Linked DNA regions of Teredinibacter purpureus. Each later gene encodes a partner of the first gene's protein in a complex. Links are inferred from orthologs where the notes say so. Each region holds a gene or a part of one and is shown on either strand. Other genes may lie near its edges.

Region 1 (10,538 bases):
CTGTTTTTTATTTTTTAATTTCCTTGGTCATATTTTTTTGGGTATACCCGCTTTCCCGCGATCTAAGAATATTGCAAAAAAACACCCAAAAACTGGGTAGTGACGGAGTGCCTTCGGCCGTTGATATTGCACCGCATTCTACTGTTTTTACATTGGCCCAATCGCTTAATGGAATGTCTGAACGTATTCGTGCGCTCATTTCCACACACAAAGAAATGACTTATGCTGTTTCTCATGAACTTCGTACGCCTCTAGCAAGAATGAAATTTGCGTTGGAGATCGCCGCCACAATAGAAGATCGTAAAGTGCAGGCGCGAAAATTGACAAGCATTCGGCAGGATGTAAGTGAAATGGAGAGTTTGATTAACGGCTTGTTAACCTATGCGGGATTTGAGCAGGGTGTGACAAAGTTAAACTTAAAGCCCGGAGATTTGGGTGCACTTATTGCGGAAGTTGTGGCTGGGTGTAGGGTTGATGATATTGCCATTGAATATGATATTAATGATGAATTGAACGGGCAGGATGTCATGTGTGAATGGTATTTAGTGGAGCGTGCATTACATAATGTTATCACCAATGCTCAGCGATATGCACAGAGTAAAATTACCATTACGCTCGCGATCGACGAGAAAGATTATATTGTGCTCGTCGAAGATGATGGCCCGGGCATTCCTCTAGAAGATCGATCCCGAGTCTTTAACTCCTTCGTCCGGTTACGCCAAAATACTAATTTCGATAAAAGTGGTTTCGGTTTAGGTTTATCCATTGTCAGCCGAATAATGGAGTGGCACAACGGCAGAGCACACGTGAGAGAGTCGCAGTGGGGCGGTGCGTGCTTTGAGTTGCGCTGGCCGCAACCTTATGTTTTATAGCGGTTAGGCTTTTTAGCCCGACTGGTCGCCCTCACCAGAGAGGCGCATAGCCATTTCTTCGGTCGCTTTTATTAGCGCGTCTACAATGCTGGGTTCTCGTGAGGAGTGGCCTGCATCCCGCACAATGTGTAGTTCGGCTTCTTCCCATTGTTGGTATAGGGTAACGGCATTATCTAGAGGGCATACCATATCGTAACGGCCGTGAATAATTATTCCTGGAATACTGTTAATCGCGGGCATGTTATCGGTAATCTGGTGCGGTGTTAGGAAGGCGTTGTTGATAAAATAATGCGATTCAATTCTTGCGAGCGCAAGCGCAAGATGAGGTTCAGCGAAACTGTTCACCACATCGGGATTTGGTCTTAGTGTGGCGCAGCGTCCCTCCCAGGTCGACCATGCTTTTGCGGCCGACATTTTGGCTATTTCGTTACTGCTTGTGAGTTTCTCGTAGTACGCTGCTATCAAAGATCCTCGCTCGGCTTCTGCAATAGGGTGTATAAATTCTTGCCAGTAGTCTGGGAATATTCTGTCGGCCCCTTGTTGATAGAACCACTCTAAATCACGGTCTCGGCATAAAAATATGCCTCGTAATATCAGTCCCAATATGTTTTCAGGGTACGCTTGCGCGTAAAGTAAGCTGAGGGTGGACCCCCACGAGCCGCCAAAAAGCACCCAGCGATCGATATCGAGGTGTCGCCGTATCGTTTCGATATCCTCGATAAGGTGTTGGGTTGAGTTGTTCTCAAGTTCGGCGTGAGGGGTGCTTCGGCCAGCCCCCCGTTGATCAAATAAAATAATGCGGTATTTTTCGGGGTCAAAGAAACGTCGATCGTTCTTGCCGCAGCCGGCGCCGGGGCCACCATGAACGAAGAGCACCGGAATGCCATCACGCACACCGCACTCTTCGATATAGAGCGTGTGAATATCGTCGACCACAAGGTCGTGGCGAGCGTAAGGTTTTATCTCCGGAAACAGTATTTGCATGTCAGCCCCTGTTGTTTTTATGTTGTTGTTTATAGTGACTCGTTAAACAGTGCTATGGCGAGAAAACGCGCGCCATGACTCTAATTAATGCATAGAGTATCCTATTCATTCTAGTCTAATTTGTAGTGCCAGTATTAGGCATTATTGTTCGTTCGTAAGGAGAGAGTACGTGTCAAAATCACAGCGTTGTAATTGGTGTGGCGATGACCCTTTGTATGTTGATTATCATGACACTGAATGGGGTGTGCCTATATGGGATAGCCGAGCGCTATTTGAAAAATTGATATTGGACGGTGCACAAGCGGGGCTTTCATGGATAACGATTTTGCGAAAACGCGAGGGGTACCAAAAAGCATTTGATCGCTTCGACCCAGAGAAGATGGCACGATATACTGATAAAAAATTAGAAAGGTTAATGACCGATAAAAGCATTGTTAGGAACCGACTAAAGATTAAAAGTGCCCGTCAGAATGCACAGGCGTATTTGGCGATTATGGAGGGGGAAGAGACTTTTTCAGCCTTTTTATGGTCGTTTGTGGGCGGGCAACCGAAACAAAACCGCTGGAGGACTATGGCAGAAATACCTACGTCTACGCCAGAGTCAGAGGCTATGAGTAAGGCGCTAAAAAAGGCGGGCTTTAATTTTGTGGGGCCAACGATTGTATATGCTTTTATGCAGGCTGTAGGAATGGTTAATGACCATCTTGTTAACTGCCCCTGCCACAAGCCGTGCGCGGCTTTAGCCGCTCAATAATACGTTACAGCTCTTCTGGTTGCTTGTCGTCTTTTACGGGCGTAAAAAAACGACCAAAAAATATTCCTATTTCAAATAAAAACCACATTGGAAGGGCTAATAATGCCTGAGAGATAATATCTGGTGGGGTGAGCAACATCCCAATTACGAAACAGGCAACCACTACGTATGGGCGTTTTTGTGCGAGCTGTGCCGGAGTTACTATACCGGCTGAGATTAATAACAGGGTCGCAACGGGGATTTCAAACGCGGCGCCAAAAGCGAAAAATAGTTTAATGACAAACGCTTGGTATTTGCTAATGTCGGTCATTACTGCAACCGTTTCTGGCCCAACCGAAGTGAAAAAGCTAAAAATTAACGGAAAAACAATGTAGTAAGCAAAAGCCATTCCGCTATAAAAAAGAATGATACTTGAAGCTAGTAGCGGTAGAGCCAGTTTTTTTTCTTTGCTATACAGTGCGGGAGCAATAAACCCCCATATCTGATAAAAAATAAAGGGAATACAAATAAATACAGCAGCAAATAAGGTAAGTTTGAACGGCGTAAGAAAAGGCGAAGCCACATCGGTGGCAATCATATGACTGTCTTCAGGTAAGAATACTTGAAGGGGTTGGGCTACAAACTCATAAATATTATTGGCGAAACTAAATAGGCCGAGAAATACTATAAAAATGGCTAAGAAACTTCTTAATAAGCGAGACCGCAATTCAATTAAGTGTTGAACTAAGGGCTGTTCTTGTAAGGCTTCTTTTTCGGTTTTTGTCATGAGTCAGATGGGCTGGTTTTGGGGGCGGTTGTATCGCTAGCAGGCGCTGGCGTTGATGCGGTTACTGCCGGAGGCGGAGTATCAGACGGTGGCGTTTCGTTGCTAGCAACGGCACCGGCTTCTCCCGTTGAGGGAGGCGCAATGGATTCTTCTGTAGAATCAGTGTTTTCGTCTTTATAAACACCGGTATAGTTTCCGCTGTTAATTTGCCTGCGCATTTCAGCTTGCTTGTCTTTTACGGCGCGCAAGGAGGCCATAACTTCGTCGTTATGAATTTCTCGACGAATGTCGTCAGCACCAATTTGTTTTTCAAATTCAGCGCGCGCAGCGGTTAAGTTGCGTCGAATACTATTAATCCAAATGGCACAGGTTTTAATGGCGCCGGGCAGCCGTTCAGGGCCAATGACGACCAGCCCAACGACAACGATAACCATTATTTCCAGAAAGCCCATATCAAACATAAAGCACTAACACCGTGGTGATGCCTGCCCAGTTGGGCTGCGGGTTGAGTTATTTGTTTTCAGTTTTTTCTGGCGATTCTGTTTGTGTGGTTTCAGCGATACTGGAATCTTCGGCCTCTACTTTTTTGGCTTCTTCTTCAGCTTTTTTTTCTTCGTCGGTCATGGCTTTCTTAAAGCCTTTAATCGCACCGCCTAAATCGCCACCTAAACCACGCAATCGTTTTGTGCCAAATAATAAAAGAACGATTACGAGAATAATAAGAAGCTGCCAAATACTTATACCACCTAAGCCCATTGTAGATTACCTGTTTGTAGTTGTTGTTAGTAAGGAGTTAATCGCTAGTGCGATTGGCTTTTTCATCTAAACCGGAGAGATCGAAGCGGCGAGCAAGTTCCTTCAGTACTACGGACGAATCAATGCCCAAGTGCGAAAGCATGACCATAGAGTGAAACCATAAATCTGCTGTTTCGTATACTAGGTGGTCGGTATTGCCGTCGTTCGTCACATCTTTAGCGGCAAGCAATGTTTCTGTACATTCTTCGCCAACTTTTTCTAAAATTTTATTCAGGCCTTTGTGGTGTAATTGCGCAACGTAAGACGATTTTGGATCGGCCTGATTTTTACGGTCCGCTAATACTTTGTCGAGTGAGGCTAATACATCGCTCATGAATACATCTCTTTCGGGTCTTTTAACACAGTTGAGTTTTCTTGCCAGCGTCCATCAGTAAGCGTGCGATAAAAGCACGACCTTCGGCCTGTGTGGCAAGCGATACCACCTATTTGCTCGATGGATAAAATGAGGGCATCGGCATCGCAGTCGAGCTTAATGGCACTAATTTTTTGCGTATGCCCAGAGGTTTCGCCTTTACGCCATAGTTGCTGTCGAGAACGTGACCAGTATACCGCAACGCCTTCTTTAGCCGTAAGGCTCAAAGACTCTCGGTTCATCCACGCCATCATTAAAATATCACCGGAGCTTGCGTCTTGTGCAATGGCGGGCACGAGGCCGTCTTCGTTCCACGTAATCTCGTCTAGAAATGTATCGGTGTCTGTCATTCTCGTTCGCATTATACGCTATTAGTGTTGGCCGCTAGGATACCGGAAATTGGTAGCATAACGTATCTTTCTGGTGGGGAGATCAAGAGTTTCTTCGTAAAGCTAGTGGTTGCGAGCGATTATATAGTGAGCAACTTGGCGTAAGTAGTCTGCACCTTCACCAAAAGGGCTTAATGCATTAATCGCAGTATCCACTAGTTCTTGAGCTTTGTCGTTTGCACCCTCTAGGCCTAGTAGTGATACGTAGGTGGGTTTGTTTCGCTCTGCATCGGCGCCCTGTTGTTTGCCTAGAGTAGCGGTATCTGATGTGACATCAATAATGTCGTCTTGAACCTGAAAGGCTAGACCAATCGCATCGGCATACTGTTTGAGGTGGCGCAGCTCTGACTTGCAGGCATTTACCGATATTCCGCCCAGCAAAACCGCTGCTTCGATAAGCGCCCCCGTTTTATGGGCATGCATGTTCTGCAATTGGTCGATCGGTAAGCGTTTATCGACGGAGGCTAGATCTATGGCTTGTCCTAGTACCATACCCTGCGCGCCCGAGGCTTTAGCCAGCACTCGCAGAGCGTCTAATGCTTGTACAGGGGCAATATCGCGATTGTTAGTAATAAGCTCGAAAGCGAAACATTGGAGGGCGTCACCGGCCAATATTGCAGTGGCTTCGTCGAAAGCGACATGGCAAGTAGGTTTGCCTCTGCGCAGGTCGTCGTCATCCATCGCAGGCAAATCATCATGAATAAGACTATAGGCATGAATACACTCAATGGCCGCAGCGTAGGTGTCGGTTGCGTTATTGGGTGTAGTAATGGCATTCGCTGCAGCAAAAGCCAATATGGGGCGGATACGTTTACCACCATTCAATAGGCTGTAGTGCATGGCCTCGATTAGCCGATTGTTGGAGGCGTGAGCATGTTTTGAGAGTTGTTTGCCCGAAAGAGCATTCAACAATAACTCGGAAATACGCGACTGTTGTTGCGTAATAAAAGCCTGCAGATCCTTCATTTTTACTCTGCGGCGTTGCCGTCCAGCTCGAAAGGTTTGGTTATTAGGTCGCCGCCCTCTTGTTTCAGTAACACTTCAACTTTTTGCTCGGCGTCTTGCAGAGCTGTTTGGCAGCTGCGCGTCAGTTTTATGCCTTGCTCAAAGGTTTTGAGTGATTGCTCTAAGGTGAGGTCGCCGCTCTCAAGCTTGGTAACCATCGACTCGAGTTCTTCAAGGGACTTTTCAAAATTAGGTGTTTTTTTCGTTGCCACAATAATCGTTGCCGCGAGGGCCTCCTGTGTTTGGCGCAAACATACCTGAGCGGGTAGATGGGGTCAATGTTGATTTAGGTGTTGTTATTCTCTCGGGACGTTCAGAAACCTGCTCTCTTGGCCGATATTACTCCCCAATGGCTTGTACCGTTAATGATTGTCACTCATAACAAAGTATTAATAATTAGCCTGTTCCTTAGGCGTTTTGTGTCTAGACTTGAGATAAGTCTTGTAGTGTTATGGTAGTAAAATTTAATAGGTGTGAGTGCTTACTTACCCTGATAGGTTCGATATGAGGAAGTCTCTGTGGATTTAGCGACGATTGTAGGCTTGGTGGGTGCTTTAGCGCTGATTGTTATCTCCATGCTGATGAGTGGCGAATTGGGCATGTTCGTGAACGGGCCCTCTATGGTGATCGTCGTGGGTGGAACCATTTTTGCTGTGATGGCCAAGTATGGATTGAGCCAGTTTTTAGGTGCGATAAAAGTTGCGGGTAAAAGTTTTTCAACAAAACTACCAGATCCTAATGAGCTCATTGAAGAAATAGTAGCATTGGCTGATGAGGCGCGAAAAGGCGGTTTGTTATCGTTAGAGGGAAAGGAGGTGAGCAGTGATTTTTTACAGAGAGGGATTCAGTTATTGGTAGATGGCCACGATCCGGATGTTGTAAAAACGCTTCTTTCTATTGATAAAAATAAAGCCTCTGAACGCCACGAAGTAGGGTCGTCCATATTTGCAGCCATGGCGGAAATGGCGCCCGCGATGGGGATGATCGGAACGCTTATCGGTTTGGTGGCAATGCTGGCCAATATGGATGATCCGAAATCCATTGGGCCGGCTATGGCTGTTGCACTACTTACGACACTGTACGGTGCGATTATAGCCAATGCCATGTGTGGCCCTATTTCAGACAAACTGAAGTTGCGGGCGGGAGAGGAGGCCATGGTTAAGAGTTTAGTCATCGATGCGTTGTTGGCCATACAAGGAGGGCAAAACCCGCGCGTGATTGACTCTATGTTGCGTAACTACCTTCCTGAGGGCAAAAGGGTCGTTGAGGGAGCCGAGTAACGTGTGCACCTGGGGTATGACGGTTTGGAGAGTCGCGTGTGAGTGACGAGGAAGAGCATGACTGCAATTGCGTGCCGGGATTGCCGGCATGGATGGGTACCTTTGCGGACCTTATGTCTTTGCTCATGTGTTTTTTCGTGCTGTTATTGTCTTTTTCAGAAATGGATGCGATGAAGTTTAAACGTCTAGCCGGCTCAATGGCGCAAGCGTTTGGCGTGCAGAACACCTTAAATGTGACCGACATCCCCAAAGGTACTAGCATCATTGCGCAGGAGTTCAGCCCTGGAAGGCCTGACCCGACACCGATTAATGAGATCTGGCAAAAAACGCAGGATGTTACTGAAATGTCGCTGGAACAATATTGCGCCGAAGAGTTCGATTTGGAGCAAGGCGACGAAGGTTATGATGCAGGTGCAAAAATGAGGGTAAAGCAGCAGTTAGAGGAACTAATCAAAAAAACAGAAGCGGATGCCTATGAATTGGCAAGCGCACTGCACGAGCAAATAGAAGCGGGTCAAGTTGAAATAGAAACCCGAGGCAGGCTAATTATTATACGCATTCGAGAGAAGGGCTCGTTCATATCGGGCTCAGCTGAAATGGCACCTTCTTACAAAGATGTTATGCGTGAAGTGCGCGCGGTTCTCGCCTTAAAGAAAGGCAAGATTGAAGTGCAGGGCCATACAGACGACATCCCCATTCGAACGAGCCGTTTCCGGTCGAACTGGGAGCTGTCTTCGTCCCGGGCGGTGTCAGTTGCTCATGAATTAATGCTTAATGGTGATGTTAAAGAACGTCGTTTCGAAATTGCCGGCTTTGCCGATACCGTACCCCTTGGGCCGAATGATTCCCCTGAAAATCGTGCCAGAAATCGTCGTGTTGAGATTTTGGTAAAGCAAGGCCTAGAAGATGAATTGTCAGAAGAAGATTTAGAAACATTGAAAGACGACGAAGAAGGCCAGGATATTCTGCGTGAACTGGAGCTTTCACCAGAATATTTGTTTGATTTAGAACCAGAAGAGATATTTTAATGTCGGATGAAAAGCGTCGGTATTTTCGTATAGATGAAAATGTCGGTATAGGTTATGAATTTATCGAGCGGCACAAATCCGGCCAGCTGGCGCATAAGGATACACAGGCCTTTGGGGCTCGCATGGAAAATATTCTGGATATTATTGAAGAGCAAGATGCGAAAATTGACCACTTAATGGCGACCTTAGCCGATCAAAACCCTGTAGTTGCAGAGGTGATAGGCCTCTTTAATCAAAAACTAGAGCGTGTTATCAACCATTTGTTGATGGATAGCCATACGCTTTCACGCATTGCGCATAAGGTAAAAGAGGCGAATATTTCCGCTTGCGGTATTGGTTTCGTCAATAATGAGTTCGTTGAAGAGGGCGCAAGCCTGCGGCTACAGCTTTTATTTTCACCGGGGAATTTAGCCATAGAAACGAATGGCCGTGTTGTGAGTTGTTCTTCAAATGGGGACGGTGAAAGTTATTACTGGCGAATTGATTTTTTTGGCATGAGCAAAAAAGATCAAGAAGATCTAATACAGCATATCGTAAAAACACAAGGCAGCCAGCTAAAAAACAAGACGTGACAAAAGTGCTGTTTTCGCGCCACTCTTGTAGGATATATCTCACACGTAAAAGCGAACTTAGCCTCTAGTACTGCACGCGAAAATTCGTAAAATAAACAGGGTCAAGGACGCATGCGGATGGAACCGCGGCAAGGATCAGGACGGAACTACGCCACGAAGACCTAAGGGAATTTAGGTAAATCCTGTGAGTTCGCCGCGACGTGTGCGTCGCGGCGTTTTACGCATTTCCCCCACTTGAAAGCCAGCTTTTTCTACCCCCCCCCATTTCATCTCTATCTTTCGCGGGCCAGTGTCTATACCAAGATGTGCTGCCTCCCAGTTTACAATGCTATGTTGCTCGAATATGCGGAGTAAAATTGCTGCATATTCAGCCGCATTCGGTCTCTAGTGGGGTCCAAAAAGCTTATTTCGCTATTGCGGTTGCGAACAGCAATCAATGAGAACTCTTTATCAAAATAAACTCATTGCTCACAGAAGGTTGTGCTTTCGTCTGAATTCTATGCCGCTAGTAACGATTGCAATTGATTTGCCGATCGAATTTGCCGCTGTTTTTTCCCGTCATAGCCTTTGTTAATAGATTAAAGCACTAATGGAAAGCCTGGTTTTCTTGCTGCATAATATTCTATTCCTTCCCTGAATGACTATTGAACAACAGGAATGTTGAACTTGTTTAAGAGCAGTCGCTCTGGGGCTATTAAGCTTTTTTCCCGAGAATATGGGAAAAGCTATTTTTTCTGCTTATGTATTGTCTAATTCTAAAAAGGATGGCTTGAAAAAAATTGAGAATACAACCTTTCCCAGTAATGTCTAATGGGTATGCTTTTATTTTCGGGAAAAACACTGTCATTGATCGATTAGCATTTTTTGATGGTTATACTCAGTAAATATCAAGAAATATTGCTTATGAAGAAAATAGAGATACAGATTAAAAAAACCCTTCTTAATCAATAGACGCCTTACAAAAGTATAGATTTCGCTGCGTCGACTAAGGCCTTAACCGCAGGGTGTTTAATTTTTCGCTCTGGAGAAATAGCATAGAATCGCTCACTAATGGAGTTGGTTCTACCAATGACTATAACGTCGTATTGCCCAATCACATGTGGTTCAATAGTGGTTGGTGTAGCAAAAACTCCGTAGCCTGACTGCCCGAAGAATTTCATAAGAGCACTATCATCAAATTCAGCAACGATGATTGGGTTAATGTTTTCAGTATCAAACCATGACTGGAGGTTTATTTTTTGATTGGATTTATCTCCACAAATCAAAAAATTACATTGATCTAATGATTTCGGAAAATTTTTCTTTAGTGACGGAGCAATAGCCTCAGTAGCGTAAAAGCTAACGCCGCATTCGCCTAAATAATGGTTATATGCTTTCACCGCCACGCCTGGAGTCAGAGGCCTATCGGAGATAATTAAATCTATTTTGTTCAGCGCTAGATCCGCAAGTAAGCCATCATAATCCCCCTCACGACTGATTAATTTAATTGATTCTTCCAGTTCAAAACACTTCTCTAAAATGTTGAACGCCAATATTTTGGGGATCACATCCACGATGCCAACGGTAAACACCACATTTTGCTCGGGGTTGTTCATGTCTAGAGACTGTTGAAGTTCCAGTCCTAGTGTAAATATATCTTCTGCATAGCTATAAACAAGCTTACCTGCATCGTTCATGATTAGCCTCTTGCCCCGTCGGTCAAATAATTTAAGACCTAAAT
Region 2 (6,463 bases), 900 kb from region 1 along the record:
CGTCGATCAGGATCTACATCTTATGGGGCACGCTATTGAAAGCGGTCGCGCCATAGTTGTCGCGCTTAACAAGTGGGATGGCTTAGAAGAAGACCATAAGCAATATGTGAAGACGGAGCTAGAGCGTCGGTTACGTTTTGTCGACTTTGCTGATTTGCATTTTATTTCTGCCTTACATGGTACAGGTGTTGGGAATCTTTATAAATCTGTGGAACGTGCATACAAGGCTGCCACCGAGAAATACTCCACCAATTTCTTAACGCGTGTATTGGAGTTTGCTGTGAGTACACATCAGCCACCGCTTGTGCGTGGGCGCCGTATTAAACTGCGTTATGCGCATGCCGGAGGCCATAATCCACCTGTTATTGTTATCCATGGAAACCAAACCAACGAAGTGCCTACCCATTATGTGCGCTATTTAGAAAAAGCGTTTCGTAAGGCGTTGGACCTACAAGGAACGCCCGTTAAGATAGAGTTTCGTTCCGGTGACAACCCATTTGCTGGGCGAAAAAACAAGTTAGCCGTTAGACAAAAAACAGGAAAGCGCCGATTAGCGCCTTCTGCTTCTTCGAAAAAAAATAGGTAAGCTGCAGTTATTATTTAGTTGTACAAGACCAGCCCCAAGATTGAAGCTTTGCCACAAACTCCTCGGCCTTTTGCTCGCAATAACCTTCTAAATTTTGAGCGCTCCACAGAGTGCTCATTTCTTCCGGTGCCTCGCTGTCTTTGTAATAGTTAACGTCACAGGGTACTTTTGTGCCTTCATCGGCATAGCTGATCTCTACCCGGCGCACTAGCCCTTGTAGTGAGCAGTTGTACTGGTCAAGAGTTACTGTAGCAGTATCTGACGACTGTTCCGTTACTGGTGCACTTTCTGTTGCGGGTGTTTCGGCCTCAGCGTGATGCTCAGCTACAGATGAGCCCGCATTTAGCAATAAGCCCGCTGTAATGCAGAGGAGGAAACGTTTGTGCGTGAGTGACGTGTGCATGAGGTAAAAATCCTTTCTTGGTTAACGTTGGGGTAAAGTGTATTACCCTTGCCGGAAGCCCGCCATTAATTTTCTTCTTTTCTACGTTTAACGTGGCTTCGCTATGTTGTGGGCCAGAGCGAATGCTTGTAATTGTTCTGGAGCACCAGACGCTCCAATCGGGTTAACGTGGGTAGGCCTGATAGAAGCCGTTTTTCTCAATAACGTCCAATCCAATGCCATACAGCTCACTAATTTTGTCGCTAGTAAGTAATGTTTTGGTATCTCCTTTGGCGATAATCTTTCCTGTTTTTAAAAATATAAGTTGCTCAATCTCGGGAATAATTTCGTGTAAATGGTGCGTTACTAAAATTAAGGTAATGCCTGTTTGGGCTAGTGTACGCATATCACGAAGAACTTGGCTGCTAGCGTTCAAATCAAGCCCGTTGGTCGGTTCGTCAAGAATCAGAACCTCTGGTGTGTGCACTGTTGCTCGTGCGAGCAGCAGGCGTCGTTGCTCTCCTGTCGAAAGTTGTAGATATTGCCGTTCAGCCAAATGAGTAATGCCTAAGTTAGAAAGGGCTTTTGATGCCAGACGACGCATGTTAGGTGTGATGTGATGATGAGTGTGCAGTCCAATTGACCCAAAAAAAGCAGATAAAACAACCTCCCTTCCTGTCGCAAGGGTGCGATATTCATTTTGGAAGTCATTAGAAATAACGCCAAATTTTTTACGTAAAATCCCGATGGGTATACGTGGTTCGCCGAAGTGATGGCAATAGCTTTCGTCGCTCACAAGAGGCATAAATTCGCGCGTGAGTAATTTCAATAATGTTGATTTCCCTGCCCCATTTGGCCCTAAAATGGCGGTGTGCATACCGGATTCAAACGTGATTGTTACATCCGATAATATGCTACGGCCATTACGTAAAACCGTGCACTTGTTTAATTCAATAATTGGTTGGTTAGTTGGCGTCATGATTTCCAATAAAAAATTTCTGTTAATACGATTAGGTTAGCGCACGGAATATTACGTGCCAAATGGTTTTTTTTCATTCCATGACGCTATCGATTAATGAGATAACCAGAGAAAATGTTTTAGTTATAACGCTATATGAGAGCTTGCTGATAAAAGGGCTGTGCTAAGCTTTTAGTGTGAGTTTTCGCAATCACTCCGGTTTATAAAATTAATTGTATTAAGTAGTATTGATGTGAATGAAGTAAATAATCTTTTTATAGTTAAAGCTTTTGCGAGTGAACTCTTTACTGGAAACCCAGCGGCAGTGTGCGTTCTAAATGAGCTACTGCCTGATTATAGCCTCCAGCAAATTGCCGCAGAATTAAATCAACCGATAACGTCATTTGTAGTGCCCGATGGTAGTGGCGGGTATCTTTTACGGCATTTTGGCCCGAAAAATCAAGTGGAAATTTGTGGTCATGGAACGGTTGCGGCGTCTCATGTGGTTCGCGAGTACTTGGGGCATGTTGGTGAAGATATTGATTTTTGTTTAGGTAGAATTAAAGTGAAAGTTGGTATTCATAGTGATGGGTTTGAGTTGGAAATGCCAAAATTTTTCTGTAAACCCATAGCCGATGTACCTTGTGTGACTCGTTTTTTAGAGAAAAAACCTCGGCAAATGTATAAAAGTTTCTATGACGTTATCGCAGAGTTCCCGTCTGAAGAAATCGTGCGTTCCTTGCGCCCAGATTTTTCTATGCCGTTAGTGGATTCTATTCGCGCACTTCTTGTAACGGCCCCAGGGATGAATTCCGATTATTGTTATCGTGTTTTTGCACCCTCAATTGGTGTTGATGAGGACTATTTTTGTGGCTCGGCCAATGGAGCTTTGGGCCCTTTGTGGTCGCATAAACTTAAAAAAGGTAACCTTATGGGCTATTCCGTTTCGGAAAGGGGCGGGCCAATACCCTGTTTAGTGAATAACAGCTCAGTCCGTATATTTGGCAAAGCGTTAACGTGGTTTTCGGGGAGTATTGAAGTAGGGGCGTGTGCTTAATGAAATTAAAAACTCAAAGGGATGTGAGTTACTGGCAACAATTTTTAGAACACCTTAATGTCCAAAACCCGATACTTTCTGAGCATTTGACCGAGTGGCAAAATGCTAGTCTTTCCGATTACGCTGATTTTTTGTGGCATCGGTTTGGGGTGAGTGGTTTTTGCAAGTCAAGGTTGATCAGTTCGGGATTTATTCAGGTGTTTTCTGAACGATGTGATCGCCGTTTTGGCCATTCGCATGATGTTGCGATGCAATTGTCTCGGTCACCGGTGGTATTAACTGCGCTTCATACCGCTCCGCTGTTTCATCCTATTGCATTGCATACGGTGATAGCAGCCTGCTCCGGAAGAAACCCTCCTAAAGTTGTGCCTGTGCTTTCAACGGATTGGGTACCTATGGATAATTTATTTAACCCCAGAGGGTTTTTGTTGCCGGGTAGAGAGGCTCTTCAATCGGTCCATTTATTCTCGAAAAGAACCAAGAAAAATATAGTGTCGTCTGTGCCTTCGTTTTCTATTGAAGATGTCGAACGCGCGAAGGTATCAGCAATGAGGCTTGTTAGAGAGGGCAAGCTTTCAGCAACCCAGTTTCATGGGTTTGAGTCTGTTGTTGAAGGCTATTATTGCGATTTTAATGTGCTGTCAGAGCACGGCTATTCTGCTCAATGTTCATTAATTAACGCTAGAATGTGCGAAGCAGTTTTTCCCGATCAAAAATTTGTTTTTTTGAATGTTAGCGAAATAGCGGTCGACCTTTTGGTGGGTCAATTAGAGGATCAGGGCTCTATTATGTTTAGGCTCTTATTTGACGAGACTATTCGTGAAAGGGTTCTTAGCGGGTTGGATGGTGTGCCGGGCTGTTGGAACCGAAATAAAGGGCAAGGCTCGTTGCTGTTTTGGCAAATCGACAATCAAAAAATGAAAGCTTTTACCGCTTGCGATGGAACCGTTTTATCGAACAGCCAGTGTGCGATCGAGTGGAGCCCCGAAGCACTTATTGCCGCATTGAAGGATGGAGCTATTATTCCGGGAATGACGTTAGTGTTTACGATGCTGATGTTTTCTATGGGGGTAGTTTGTGTTGGTGGTATGCGGCAAATTGCCTATAGCAAAAAGATGAGGGATGTAGTGTCTGCTGCATTTAAGACCACTTCATCGCATGACAGTGATTTGATCGCCGATCACCCAGTCGAAATGTTTATGGCGGGTATGCATGCGGTTTTATCTGACGCTGGTTTACCAGAAACTATTACAGACCTTTTAATGGCTGACAAAGCGTTTGACCGAAGTCGGTTTAAGGGATGGTCAATTCAAGATGCGGTATTGGCCGCGAGTCAAGATATTCTATCGTTGAGTTAAGCTTTAGTAGACGCCACGATTACGGATATTTCACCTTTTCCTAATAGTATTTGCAATGAGTCCCCTTTCTGGGTGTCCTTCGCTTCCCTCAGTATTGCCCCGTTAGAATCTTTGGCGATAGCGTATCCACGCTTTAAAGTATTAAGTGGGCTCATTATATTAAGCATGCCGCCAGCCTTTGATAAAGCGAAATACTGGGCGTCGAGCTTGTGTTGCATGGCGATTGCCAATCTATGATTGATATCTGCGATAGTCTGTTGGTTTCGTTTGACCGCGATTTCTGGGTTTTGAGCGGCAAGCCTTGATCGAAGTTTATCGATAAGGCTTGATCGTAACGCGTGACCAGATTGCTGGGTGGCAGAGAGTTTTATCTCCAGTATATCCAGTCGCTGGGCCCAGTTCTGCAGCTGTTGTTTGGGGTTGCGTAATCGTTGTCTAGTATGGTGGAGTTGTTGTTGGCTCTGTACCAAAAAGGAATTAATTCGAGATTCAAGTTGCCGCTCCATTTCTTTCAACGCCTGGAGTAGTTCCGGAGCGTTCGGGCTGATAAGTTCGGCTGCAGCAGAAGGCGTTGGAGCGCGAACGTCAGCGGCGAAATCGGCAATTGTAAAATCAATCTCGTGACCAACTGCGCTTACGATAGGTGTTTTTGCTGCATGAATCGAGCGTGCAAGACCTTCGCTATTGAAAGACCATAGATCCTCTATGGGTCCACCGCCTCGGCATACTATGATGACATCAAAACGTTTATCGGCATCGGCTAACTTAACGGCTTCTATGAGTTGCTGTGATGAGCCATCCCCCTGAACAATGCAGGGTAAAAGCGTCACGGGTAGGGACGGAAAGCGTCGTTTTAGTACCGAAAGAACATCATGTAAAGCAGCGCCGGTCGCAGATGTTATAACGGCAAGGTGGTTGGGTGCGCAGGGCAGTGCTTTTTTATGCGTTTCAGAGAAAAGCCCTTCATCCTCGAGTTTTTGCTTTAGTTCTTGATAGCGTTTTTGCAGTATTCCGAAACCTGCCTCCTCCATATGTTCCGCGATAAGCTGATAATCGCCACGGCCTTCGTATAGGCTAACGCGCGCGCGTACTTGTACTTGGTCACCGGCTTTAGGGGTGAACTTAATGAGACCGTTGCGGCCTCGAAACATGGCGCATCGAACTTGGGCATTTTGGTCCTTCAGTGTGAAATACCAGTGGCCGGAACTAGGTTTGCTAAAGTTAGATATCTCACCTTCTACCCACATGAGGGGGAGGTGAATTTCGAGCAGTTGCTTGGCTTTCCTGTTGAGTTCACTTACAGAGAGGACATGTCGGCCACTATGCAGTGCGGAGGAATCGGTGTTGGAATCGGTAGAAGAGGTCATAGGTCGAGATAGGGCCAGCGAGTGATCAGTCGGGGACATAATGTCCACGAAAAGCAACGAAGTAAAGCCCCCGGGCCGATACTGGCTAAATACACCGGTTTTCGACGAGACTTTGGTTTACCAATAGAGACTTGAACTCTATAATGTCGGGTTTACTTTATCGCGCGCCTGAAGCCCTAATCGCTCTACATGGCGCCATTTTTATCTCCTGAGGTTGTTTTTCTATGTTAAGGATTGCTCAAGAAGCGCTGACTTTTGATGATGTTTTACTGGTTCCGGGGTACTCGGCGGTTACAGCTAAAGATGTCAGCCTGAAAACGCAATTAACGCGAGGTATTGCGTTGAATATACCGTTGCTTTCGGCCGCTATGGATACCGTGACGGAGTCAGGGTTGGCAATCGCGCTGGCTCAGGAAGGTGGAATTGGTATTATCCATAAAAGTATGAGCATTAAACAGCAGGCACGTGAAGTGCGGGCGGTTAAGAAATTTGAGGCGGGTGTGGTACGTGACCCGATTACTATCGATTCGACCGCGACCATTAGCGAGCTAATTACTTTAACGCGAAAGAACAACATCTCGGGTGTTCCTGTTCTTCAGGACGGAGATCTCGTCGGTATCGTAACTGGCCGTGATGTGCGATTTGAAACTAACTTGGACGCGACAGTGGCGAGTATTATGACTCCCCGCTCCCAGTTAGTGACGGTAAAAGAGGGGGCTGATCACGCCGAAGTGCAAGCTCTTTTACATAAGCAT

What was found.
Region 2: the proteins of H5647_RS08610 (region 1) and xseA are in contact, whole or in part, in a cryo-EM structure (PDB 8TXR), measured with the Escherichia coli proteins. The link is inferred for Teredinibacter purpureus from one-to-one orthologs.

The regions. Positions count from the first base shown.
Region 1 is NZ_CP060092.1:2,015,782-2,026,319, forward strand. Bases 4,527-7,291 are described here. They hold H5647_RS08610 (exodeoxyribonuclease VII small subunit), read right to left. Parts: upstream 6,151-7,291; coding sequence 5,902-6,150; downstream 4,527-5,901. Other genes in these bases: hisI (phosphoribosyl-AMP cyclohydrolase), read right to left, coding at 4,527-4,894; H5647_RS08605 (polyprenyl synthetase family protein), read right to left, coding at 4,997-5,899; pomA (flagellar motor protein PomA), read left to right, coding at 6,457-7,218; H5647_RS08620 (flagellar motor protein MotB), read left to right, coding at 7,257-7,291. Also shown: H5647_RS08565 (ATP-binding protein), read left to right, coding at 1-872; pip (prolyl aminopeptidase), read right to left, coding at 885-1,856; H5647_RS08575 (DNA-3-methyladenine glycosylase I), read left to right, coding at 2,026-2,610; twin-arginine translocase subunit TatC, read right to left, coding at 2,615-3,376; Sec-independent protein translocase protein TatB, read right to left, coding at 3,373-3,837; Sec-independent protein translocase subunit TatA, read right to left, coding at 3,887-4,132; H5647_RS08595 (phosphoribosyl-ATP diphosphatase), read right to left, coding at 4,170-4,505; more of hisI, read right to left, coding at 4,502-4,526; more of H5647_RS08620, read left to right, coding at 7,292-8,246; H5647_RS08625 (PilZ domain-containing protein), read left to right, coding at 8,246-8,818; transcriptional activator NhaR, read right to left, coding at 9,775-10,538. UniProt on the Escherichia coli protein: Bidirectionally degrades single-stranded DNA into large acid-insoluble oligonucleotides, which are then degraded further into small acid-soluble oligonucleotides.
Region 2 is NZ_CP060092.1:2,912,492-2,918,954, forward strand. What follows is about bases 3,543-6,463. They hold xseA (exodeoxyribonuclease VII large subunit), read right to left. Parts: upstream 5,748-6,463; coding sequence 4,338-5,747; downstream 3,543-4,337. Other genes in these bases: H5647_RS12825 (hypothetical protein), read left to right, coding at 3,543-4,341; guaB (IMP dehydrogenase), read left to right, coding at 5,933-6,463. Outside these bases: ribosome biogenesis GTPase Der, read left to right, coding at 1-586; H5647_RS12810 (hypothetical protein), read right to left, coding at 597-989; H5647_RS12815 (ABC transporter ATP-binding protein), read right to left, coding at 1,153-1,947; H5647_RS12820 (PhzF family phenazine biosynthesis protein), read left to right, coding at 2,180-2,983; more of H5647_RS12825, read left to right, coding at 2,983-3,542. UniProt on the Escherichia coli protein: Bidirectionally degrades single-stranded DNA into large acid-insoluble oligonucleotides, which are then degraded further into small acid-soluble oligonucleotides.